2 regions of the Pradoshia eiseniae genome follow, and region 1 is predicted to be linked to the other one. Evidence: riboswitches for the same ligand, from Rfam matches in the RefSeq annotation. Region 1 holds a riboswitch; the other holds the start of a gene.
The links. A riboswitch is a leader RNA that binds a small molecule or an ion and turns the genes downstream of it on or off. The one in region 1 is predicted to bind glycine.

Region 1 (5,332 bases):
CGAAGTTTCCGTAATAAGGCTTCACGCGGCCGATGGATTGCGGACGATCATAATCAAGCTTGAATTCTTCGCCTTCCTTCACGACTAAAGGCTTCGGCAGGAATGGAATCAAATCCTTCTTCACGCCGACAGGACCAGAACCTGGACCGCCACCTCCATGTGGGCCTGTGAAGGTTTTATGCAGGTTAAGGTGGACGACGTCAAATCCCATATCCCCTGGACGAGCCTTTGACAGGACGGCATTTAAATTCGCCCCATCATAATAAAGCTTCCCGCCGACACCATGTATGATTTCAGCCATCTCTGTGATTTGTTCCTCAAACAACCCAAGCGTATTCGGGTTTGTCAGCATCAAGGCTGCCGTATCCGGGCCGACGACCTTCTTCAAGTCCTCAAGGTCTACCAAGCCGTCAGGGCCGGATTTCACCGTAACCGTCTGCAGACCGGCAACTGTCGCAGAGGCTGGATTCGTTCCATGGGCAGAATCCGGAACAATGACTTTCACACGGTCGAGGTCCCCATTCGCTTCATGGAAGGCGCGAATCATCATCAAACCGGTCCACTCACCATGGGCTCCTGCGGCCGGTTGGAGGGTTACCTCATCCATGCCGGTAATTTCCTTCAAATGCTGCTGCAGGTCATACATCAATTCAAGCGCTCCTTGCACCGTTCCAGCCTCCTGAAGCGGATGGACATGAGCAAATCCAGGGAAGCGGGCTACATTCTCATTGATTTTCGGATTATATTTCATCGTGCAGGAACCGAGCGGATAGAATCCGGAATCCACTCCATGGTTTCTGCGGGAGAGTGCAGTATAATGTCGCATAATATCGAGTTCAGATACCTCCGGGAGGTTCGGCTCTTCCTGGCGGATGAATTCCTCGGGCAGCAATTCAGAAAGGCTAGCCTCCGGGACATCCAATTCCGGCAGGGAATAACCAATCCGGCCTGGTTTTGTTAGTTCAAATATAAGTGGCTGATCCTGTTTATGCATGGAAATCCCCCAATTCTTTCGCAAATGTATCGATTTCTTCCCTCAAACGCTGCTCCGTCACTGCCACAAGCATATGACCCTTCAATTCAGGGTAATCTTTGCCAAGGTCATATCCGCCAATGATGCCTTTATCAAGCAGCATGCGATTGGCATCTGCGACAGAACCATTCAGCTTTAAGACAAATTCATTAAAGGAGGGCCCCTCAAAGGCAATTTCAAGTCCATTCGCTTTCAGCGCTTCCTTCGCGTAATACGCCTTCTGGATGTTTTGGGCAGCCATTTCCTTTACCCCTTGCTTGCCGAGCGCGGTCATCGCAACGGATGCAGCAAGAGCATTCAAAGCCTGGTTGGAGCAGATATTGGAGGTCGCCTTATCTCTTCTGATATGCTGTTCCCTTGCTTGAAGGGTAAGAACAAAGCCGCGCTTGCCCTCTTCATCGACGGTTTGGCCGACTAGACGTCCAGGTACCTTCCGCATCAATTTGGAGGTGACAGCAAAGTATCCGCAATGCGGTCCGCCAAAGGCTGCCGGGATGCCAAATGGCTGGGCATCACCAATCACGATATCGGCGCCAAATTTCCCGGGAGGCGTTAAAATGCCCAAAGAAAGCGGATTGCTTGAAACAATCATCATCGCCTTTTGTCCGTGAACCAGCTTCTCGACCTCGGCAAGGTTCTCGATACGGCCAAAGAAGTTTGGATACTGCACGATAAATCCAGCAGTGTCTCCATCCATCAGTTCAGCTAATTTCTCCAAGTCTGTCACGCCATCCTTACATGGCACCACTTCAAGGTCGATGTATTGCCCTTTTGCATAGGTTGCCAGAACGGCACGGGATTCTGGATGAACTGCCTCTGAAACTAGGAGTTTTTTGCGGCGAGTGGAGCCGGCAGCCAGCATCGCTGCCTCAGCAAGCGCCGTGCCTCCATCGTACATGGAGGAGTTCGCCACATCCATACCCGTTAATTCGCAAATCATCGTCTGAAATTCAAAGATGGCCTGCAATTCTCCTTGGGAAATCTCTGGCTGATAAGGTGTGTAGGCTGTATAAAATTCTGAACGGGAAATAACATGGTCGACAATGACCGGCATGTAATGATCATATACCCCAGCGCCAAGGAATGAGCTATAGCTTCTGAGGTCTGCGTTCTTCGCCGCTAAATCTGTCAATTCCTTTAATAGGGCTGATTCTGACTTCGCCGGCTTGATGTCATAATTCCCTTTGAATCGGACATCTGACGGGATATCAGAGAATAAGTCCTCAATTGAATCAACACCAATTGCTTGCAGCATTTCCTTTTGGTCTTCGGTTGTCATCGGTAAATAACGGTGATTCATTTCTGCACTCCTCCTGCTTGCGGACGTTTATAAAATGGGGTTTTGACTACTTTAGCCTTCAATTGCTTGCCTCGAATCTCAACGGTCACTTCCCCATCTATAACGGCATACTCACTCTTGATAAGTGCGAGCCCGACATTCTTCTTCAAGGTTGGGGATTGTGTGCCGGTTGTAACTTCTCCAATTTCCGCCCCATCGGCAAAGACAGGGTAGCCATGACGCGGAATACCGCGGTCAATCATCTCTAAGCCAACCAGCTTGCGAGGCGCTCCATTTTCCTTCTGGGCTTTTAGTGTTTCCCGGCCCATGAAGTCTCCTTTTTCCACTTTTACTGCAAAGCCAATGCCAGCTTCAATCGGAGTGATCTCACGAGAAAGCTCCTGCCCATAAAGAGGCAGCTTTGCCTCAAACCTTAGGGTATCACGCGCTCCAAGTCCGCATGGGACAAGTCCTACACGTTCTCCGGCTTGAAGCAATGCTTTCCACAGATTTACCGCATTCTCACTAGCACAATATAACTCAAAGCCATCCTCGCCTGTATAGCCGGTCCTTGAGATAAGCGCGCTTATACCAGCAACCTCCACATTTTCGTAAAAGCTGAAGAAACCAAGACTAGATAAGTCTGCATTCGGTACAAGGGGCTGCAGCACTTCCTCAGCAAATGGACCCTGCAAAGCAAGTAAAGCTACTTTTTCGGATATATCCTTCAGCTCTGCCTCTTCTGTTAAATGAGATTGAAGCCATTCGAAGTCCTTCTCGATGTTCGAAGCATTCACGACAAGGAGGTAATCATCCTCGTCCCTTTTATAAATAATCAAATCGTCAACCGTTCCGCCATCCTCATAGCACAAAGCTGTGTACTGGGCTTTCCCCGCTTTCAATTTGCTTACATCATTGGTGACCATTTTTTGAAGAAATGGCAGTGAACCAGTGCCTTTAACCGTAAATTCTCCCATATGAGAGACATCAAAAAGTCCTGCCTTAGTCCTTACTGCCTCATGCTCATGCTTGATTCCTGAGAACTGCACTGGCAGCTCCCAGCCGCCAAAGTCAATCGTCTTTCCTCCATATTCGCCATATACAGAAATCAGCGGCGTTTGCTTTAAATTCTCCATCCTCTACCTCCCAATGATTTTGCATCATTCCATCCCAATTGCATAAAAAAAGGGCAGAAGCCATCCCTAGTTTTTAGGAAATGGTCTCTGTCCTGATACCTGAAAGTTTACCGCAATTAAGCTTGCGTTTCCCCTTCGGTGGCTTTATCCAAATAGGATAAAACACTCTCCAGAGTTGCGTCCAGCAAGAGTTCCTTGTACCTGAGAGATTCACGATTCCTTCGCTTGCTCCTTCGGCGCCGCTCGAGCGGTCTCTCCCCTTGCCTTCATTCGCTTATATTTTTATGTAATTAGTTCATACTAAACATCATGCAAAGGGATTGGACTATTTTCAAAATAATCTAACAAGATAGTTATATCCTATCATCAACAGGAACATTGTGGCAAACATAAACCTCTCCTAATCAAGAGGATTTGCCAAAGCTTATTAAAAGGAAAGACGGGGTCAGCCATGAGCAATATTCCAGCTATTCATTTTGACGATGAGTGGGAAACTGAACTTGAAAATCGAATCAATGAGGATGGGCCATGGTCAAGCTATTCTCTTTTTCAGCTTGGCATTGAAGCAGAAAAGCATAATCTTATTCCAGATTTCACTGGCTTAATAGGACCGAAGCATTTATCTGGCTTCACGCCTCTGCCCCATCAGCTTGAAGCCGCCACAGAGGTCATTGAGCGCATGAATGGAAAAGCCATATTAGCCGATGAGGTAGGTCTCGGGAAAACCATTGAGGCAGGGCTTATATTAAAAGAATACATGATTCGAGGATTAGCACGAAAAATCCTCATCTTAGTACCCGCTTCATTGGTCTCCCAGTGGGGTACAGAATTAAATCAAAAATTTCATATCCCGGCATTGATATACCGAAAAGGCTATGGCTGGGACGGAGATATTATCATCACCTCCATTGATACTGCCAAACGGGATCCGCATCGATCAGCTATTTTGGAGCAATCCTATGATTTGGTGATAATCGATGAAGCTCATAAATTAAAAAACAATAAAACCAAAAACTATGAATTTGTCCAAAAAATCCAGAAGAAATTCTGCCTATTGCTGACTGCTACACCAATCCAGAATAAAATCGAGGAAATCTTCTACCTCGTATCCTTGCTGAAGCCGGGTCATCTTGGCAGTTACACAAGTTTCAATGAACGTTTCTCAGCGAAAAAGCGCTCACTGAAGGATGATGCTTATCTAAAAGAATTGGTGAATCGCGTCATGATTCGAAACAAAAGGCATGAAACAGGGATTGAATGGACGAGCAGGAAGGTAGAATCTGTCTTTATCGAGTTCTCCGAGAAAGAACGAGCCCTTTATGATGCGGTTGCCTCCTTCCGTGATGCGTTACCTGAGAAGCTAAACACTGGCTTCTCCTCCTTAATTCTTCAGCGTGAGGCCTGCAGCAGCCGTGAAGCTGTTTACTTCACGCTTCGCAATATGCTAGAGAAGTATCCGGATGCAAGCGAGGCATATAAACAGAAAATACATGAGCTGATTGGAAAAGTCGAAGAAGTGAACATGAATTCTAAGGCGGAGAAAGCCTTGGAGCTTATCAAAACCATTAATGATAAGGTCATCATCTTCACGGAATACAGAGCCACCCAGCTTTATTTGCAATGGTTCTTGAAGCAAAATGGCATAACATCTGTTCCCTTCCGCGGCGGATTCAAGCGCAGCAAGAAGGATTGGATGAGAGAGCTCTTCCAAAAACAGGCACAGGTTCTGATTGCAACAGAAGCAGGCGGTGAGGGAATTAACCTTCAATTTTGCCACCATATCATCAATTTTGACCTGCCATGGAACCCGATGCGGCTCGAACAGAGAATCGGCAGAATTCATCGTCTCGGCCAGACCGAGGATGTACGAATCTATAACTTTTC
Region 2 (5,332 bases), on a different contig from region 1:
GGGCAGGTACAAAGTATCTTAGATAACGAAATCACCCTCGCACTTGCAGGTGACATTACGAAAGATGAACAAATCATAAAGTTAAATGGCAAAGAAACGGCGATAATCGCTGATGCTGCTACACGAATTCTGATTGAGGAGGATGGCAAGACGAAAGAAGCGGTCCTAAATGATATCCAAACAGGCGACATCCTTTCAGTCATTGTCGATGAAGATGATAAGACCGCCATTAAGATTAGATTAAAAATTGACTGGACGGCCAAATCCCAATCAGGAGCTATAGCTAAGCAACGCTCCTTATCGAGCCGTTATGTTGTTGCAGGAAAAAGCATCAAATTAACAGATGAAGCAATCCACTCATCAGCCGCAGATGAAAATACGCTTCTCATAGAGGGTAATGGCACTCTGACTGCAACCAATATTTCCATTACTAAATCAGGCGATACAACAAGTGAAGAAGACAGCAGGCTTTATGGAGTTAATAATGCTGTTGCGGCGATTAATGGAAGCGGGCATTTAGAAGGATGTACAATCCATTCAGAAGCAGAAGGAGGGACTGCTCTTTTTTCCTCCGGTGAAAATGCCAGCTTAAACCTAGCTGATATCTCCATCATAACTACAGGAGGCTCGGCCAAGGGGCTCTATGCGGCTAACCAAGGAACCATTAAAGGCCAAGATATTAGTATTATGACTAATGGTGCCCACAGCGCTGCTGTAATTGCGGATGGAAAGAACAGCGTTGTCAAACTCAATGACTCCACATTGACAACAGCTGGGGAGGACTCCCCTTGCCTATTTTCTGCTGGCACCATTCAAGCAGACGGGGTCCTAGGACTGGCCAGCTCCTCTCCTGCCGCCATCGTCGAAGGAACAAATACCCTTGCCATTTCAGCCTCAGACATAACCGGGACCGGAAAGTATGGCATCATCCTCCATGAGGGCAAGCTTAATTCGGCTAACAATGGCCTTGCACGCTTTTCAGCCAAAGATAGCCTTCTGGGCACAACGCAAGACGAGGCGATGTTTTACGTAACGAAGACGGATGCAGAAGTATCTATCATAAATACCGAACTATGCTTTGAGTCAGGTATTCTTATCAAGGCGGAGGATTCAGGCAATATCGCCTTCAAAGCCCATAAACAAACCTTAACAGGAGATATCATCTGTGATCATACGAGCACGGTTTCCTTAGAGCTTAAAAAAGGCAGCTGCTTTAAAGGGGCCATCGATGCCGATCATACAGGAAGCGCAATCCTGGTGCTGGAGAAGGGAAGCTCCTGGTATATGACAGATGACTCTTACATCAGTATATTGAACAGCGAGCAAAAAGATTGCCGTAATATCGAGTCAAACGGCCACACCCTCTATTACGATTCAGAGGAGGAAGAGAATGGCTGGCTGAATGGCAGGACACACGACCTCCCTGGCGGCGGCAAGCTAACACCCGCTCCTTAATTAAAAACAGAGGAGCCATTCTCATGTGTGAGAATGGCTCCTCTTCATCAGTAAATGCTCTTATTTGCTTGAGCATATTCCTTAAACAGTTCAATGCATTGGACACGGTCCAATTCTTCTAGCTGGAGAATAGACGAATCATTCAAATCCTTCTGTATGAATCGGTAGATGAAGTCATCCCTAAACCCGATTGCCTCTGCATCCTTTGGGTTGCAGCCGTAGTACACCTGCTGAATATTGGCCCAAATGATTGCTGACAGGCACATCGGGCACGGAAACCCCGTCGCATAGAGCACACAGCCTGACAGATCATGCGTGCCCAGCACCTCACCTGCTTTACGGATTGCATTGACCTCCGCATGTGCTGAAGGATCATGATCCTTCAGCACCGTATTCGAGGCAACAGCGATTACCTTTCCGGTCTTATCAATAATGGAGGCGCCAAACGGCCCTCCATAATTCTCATTCATCGTTCTCCTTGCTTCAGCTATCCCATATTTCATCACATCATCCATATCATGCCCTCCCAATCCAAGCCTATTTTCTTAATCTATCTAGTCCATATATTCATATCTCTACAAAAATCTTATGCCTCTTCATCCTCTTTGTCAGTAAAATTGACAGACAATCTCACAATGGATATTTCGACAATTTCGGATTTAATCAATTGACCGTCTTGTCTATCCTATGATAGACTTCCATTATTCTATAAAAACGAATGGGAACCATTTCCCTATAAAACTGGATACTAGTAAGCGTTGAATGCCGTGGATCAAACTATGGCAGGAGCGGCTTCTGGAGAGACTGCACAACAATGTGCAGCGCCGAAGGATTCATAATCTCAGGCAAAAGGACAGGAGAGTAGCAAGTATTGCATTGTTATTTTTCTAAAATACCCTTTAGAGATTGGATTCTGTCCAATCTCTTTTTTATTTCTCGAGGGACTCAACTTTATCCGGTACATTCTACCTAGACCATGCGGAGGCGAAGAAACTTGAGACAACAAGAGTTAAAACGAGATTTAAAGAACAGGCACGTACAATTGATTGCGATTGGCGGCACAATTGGAACCGGGTTATTTTTAGGGGCTGGTAAGTCAATTGAGCTTGCCGGACCTTCTATCATCTTTTCCTATCTATTGATTGGCATTGCTCTATTCTTTGTAATGAGAGCCTTGGGGGAACTGCTTTTATCCAATACTGGATACACATCCTTCACAGAGTTCGCCGCGGAATACATTGGACCGTGGGCTGGATATGTGACAGGCTGGACCTATTGGTTCTGCTGGATTATGACAGCAATGGCCGATATCATTGCAGTCGGTGTTTACATGCAATATTGGTTTGACATCCCTCAATGGATTCCTGCATTTGCCTGCTTGGTTATCCTCGTCGGGCTGAATTTATTATCCGTCAAGCTATTTGGCGAATTGGAGTTTTGGTTTGCTATTATCAAGGTCATCACGATTCTCGCTTTAATCGTGGTTGGAATTGTATTATTAGTTATAGGATTTAAAACAAATACGGGAACTGTATCCCTATCAAATATTTGGAGCCATGGCGGCATGTTCCCGAATGGAGTTCAAGGCTTCCTGCTCTCCTTCCAGCTCGTCGTCTTTTCATTCGTGGGAATGGAGCTTGTAGGGGTATCAGCGGCTGAAACCGCCAATCCGCGCAAGAACATCCCGTCTGCAATCAATAAAATTCCTATAAGGATTCTCTTATTCTATGTCGGAGCCATCATCGTCATTCTGGCCATCAATCCATGGACATACTTGAATGGAGACAGCAGCCCATTTGTCGGTGTATTCACCCTAATCGGCATACCGGTTGCAGCAGGCATCATTAATTTCGTCGTGATGACATCAGCGGCGTCCGCCTGTAACAGCGGCTTATTCTCTACAAGCCGTATCCTGCACTCTTTAAGTAAGGATGGCTCCGCTCCGAAGAGAGTTGGCCGGCTGAATAAGCGGGCAGTGCCTAGCAATGCGTTATTCCTATCCGCCATTGTCGTGTCTATCGGAGCCTTATTAAGTAAGATCATCCCTGAGCAGGCGTTTACGATTGTGACGACCATCAGTGCTATCTGTTTCATCTGGGTATGGAGCATCATCTTGATTGCTCATATCCAATACAAGAGGACACGTCCAGAGCTTGCTGAAAAGTCGACTTTTAAGGCCCCATTAGCTCCATATATCAATTATGCGGTCATAGCGCTATTTGCTTTCGTGCTAATCATCATGTTATTTGCCGAAGCAACAAGGCTCGCTCTCTTGCTGACGCCAATCTGGTTCATCACCTTACTATTCTTATACAATCGCAAGCAGAAAAAGATAAGAATCTTAGACAGCAAGATTTAACGCGAAGAGCCCGTGTCTTATTAGAAGAGACACGGGCTCTTATTCACTTTATTTATTCAATCCTGACTTTAGCATGAATCCATCAATCATCAACGGACTTGGGCGGCGTACCGTGATGATTTGCACGTAAATCATTCCTACCATCCGTAAATCTCAAAGAATATGATACATTTAGGAATCGATCTGTTTTTTCAATTCAGCCGTTAGTCTTTGAATTCCGCTGAGCATCTCTTCCCTGCTCTTCCCATCATTCATTTGTGTACGTGCATGAAGCAGGACGGGTCGCACGGACTCAACCGATCGGCCGAATCGTTCCATCCAAGGATAACGTGGCACCATCCATGTATGGAAATGATGGGTGGTATCCTCATTGTAGAAATAATAGACATGCTCTATCCCAAGAGCTGCTCTCTGTGCTCCCCTGATTTTCGCCAGAAAGCTTATGTAATCCTGCCGCTCCTCTTCAGTCAGTTCATCTAGACTAATGACATGACGCTTTGATGCCACAATCACAAGCCCCTTAATGGGATAGGCGACATCCTGGTGAGCGTGAAAGTGAGCTGTTTCGCCAATTACCCCGCCATCAGGCTCAACCAATCCGCTTGTTAAGGCACAGCTCAGGCATTTGACCTCAACCGTTTCTCCATTTGATAAAGTAATCGTTCGCAAAATTCATCAGTCCCCTTCACCACACCAGACTGTTTCGTACAAGGAAACTCCCATTAAAGGTGATAGGTATGCCTACCCCATCCCGCTCGGCATGGATATGCACATGCGGCTCTGATGTATTGCCGGAGTTACCGACAAGTCCAAGCTTCATCCCTGCTTCAATCTCATCTCCAGCATCAACCGTCAAGCTGTCCTGCTGCATATGAGCGATCAGCACTTCTGCGTCTACACCCTCGCATTGCAAAATTACATGATTTCCCGCTGCCTTCTCAGGATTCGTGTTTGGAGGCGTTAAATCTGGCAAATCCTTTTCAACTTCCGTCACCTTCCCCGTGCATGGATTGTAGATGGCTTCACCATATATTCTGTATTTGGAAAGCTCCCCAGGATAAATACCTGTAGCCCTCACTCCCCATCTATCGAGTTTCACGATATCGAGCGCATACTGCTGGCTTTCATAAGCATGATGGTAGTTAAGCTGAACATGTGCTCCGCCCTGTCCGATATAATAGGCTCCATTCTTCAGCGGAAACTCAAGCTCAATCGCCTTCTCGCCTGCCGAAAATCCGCTGAGGGCCTGCACATTATAGAATCCAAATACAAACACCAAAAATACATAGAGGACGAATGACCACTTTTCCCCTTTATCAAAAGCTACCTTGACCGGTTTGTCTCGGACCTCCATATAGGAAAAGATTAATGCCCCTATCAGTAGAAGAACCCATACATAACGAAGATAATAACTGAGGAAATCCCATGGAGCCGTCATGAATAACCAGCTTATATAGAGTGTCGTGAAAAGAGCCTGCACCAGCCAGTCAAGCTTACTCTTCCTCGTTCCTCTCCAAA

Region 2: another riboswitch for glycine. It lies ahead of CYL18_RS16370 (amino acid permease); the one in region 1 lies ahead of gcvT (glycine cleavage system aminomethyltransferase GcvT).

The regions. Positions count from the first base shown of each region.
Region 1 is NZ_PKOZ01000001.1:224,453-229,784, reverse strand. Features, by position in the region: gene gcvPB (aminomethyl-transferring glycine dehydrogenase subunit GcvPB) at 1-994, opposite strand, end outside; gene gcvPA (aminomethyl-transferring glycine dehydrogenase subunit GcvPA) at 987-2,333, opposite strand; gene gcvT (glycine cleavage system aminomethyltransferase GcvT) at 2,330-3,448, opposite strand; glycine riboswitch at 3,627-3,718, opposite strand; gene CYL18_RS01130 (DEAD/DEAH box helicase) at 3,900-5,332, shown strand, end outside.
Region 2 is NZ_PKOZ01000015.1:16,199-21,530, reverse strand. Features, by position in the region: gene CYL18_RS16380 (hypothetical protein) at 1-1,455, shown strand, start outside; gene CYL18_RS16375 (nucleoside deaminase) at 1,503-1,970, opposite strand; glycine riboswitch at 2,241-2,322, shown strand; gene CYL18_RS16370 (amino acid permease) at 2,450-3,814, shown strand; gene CYL18_RS16365 (HIT family protein) at 3,986-4,483, opposite strand; gene CYL18_RS16360 (M23 family metallopeptidase) at 4,500-5,332, opposite strand, start outside.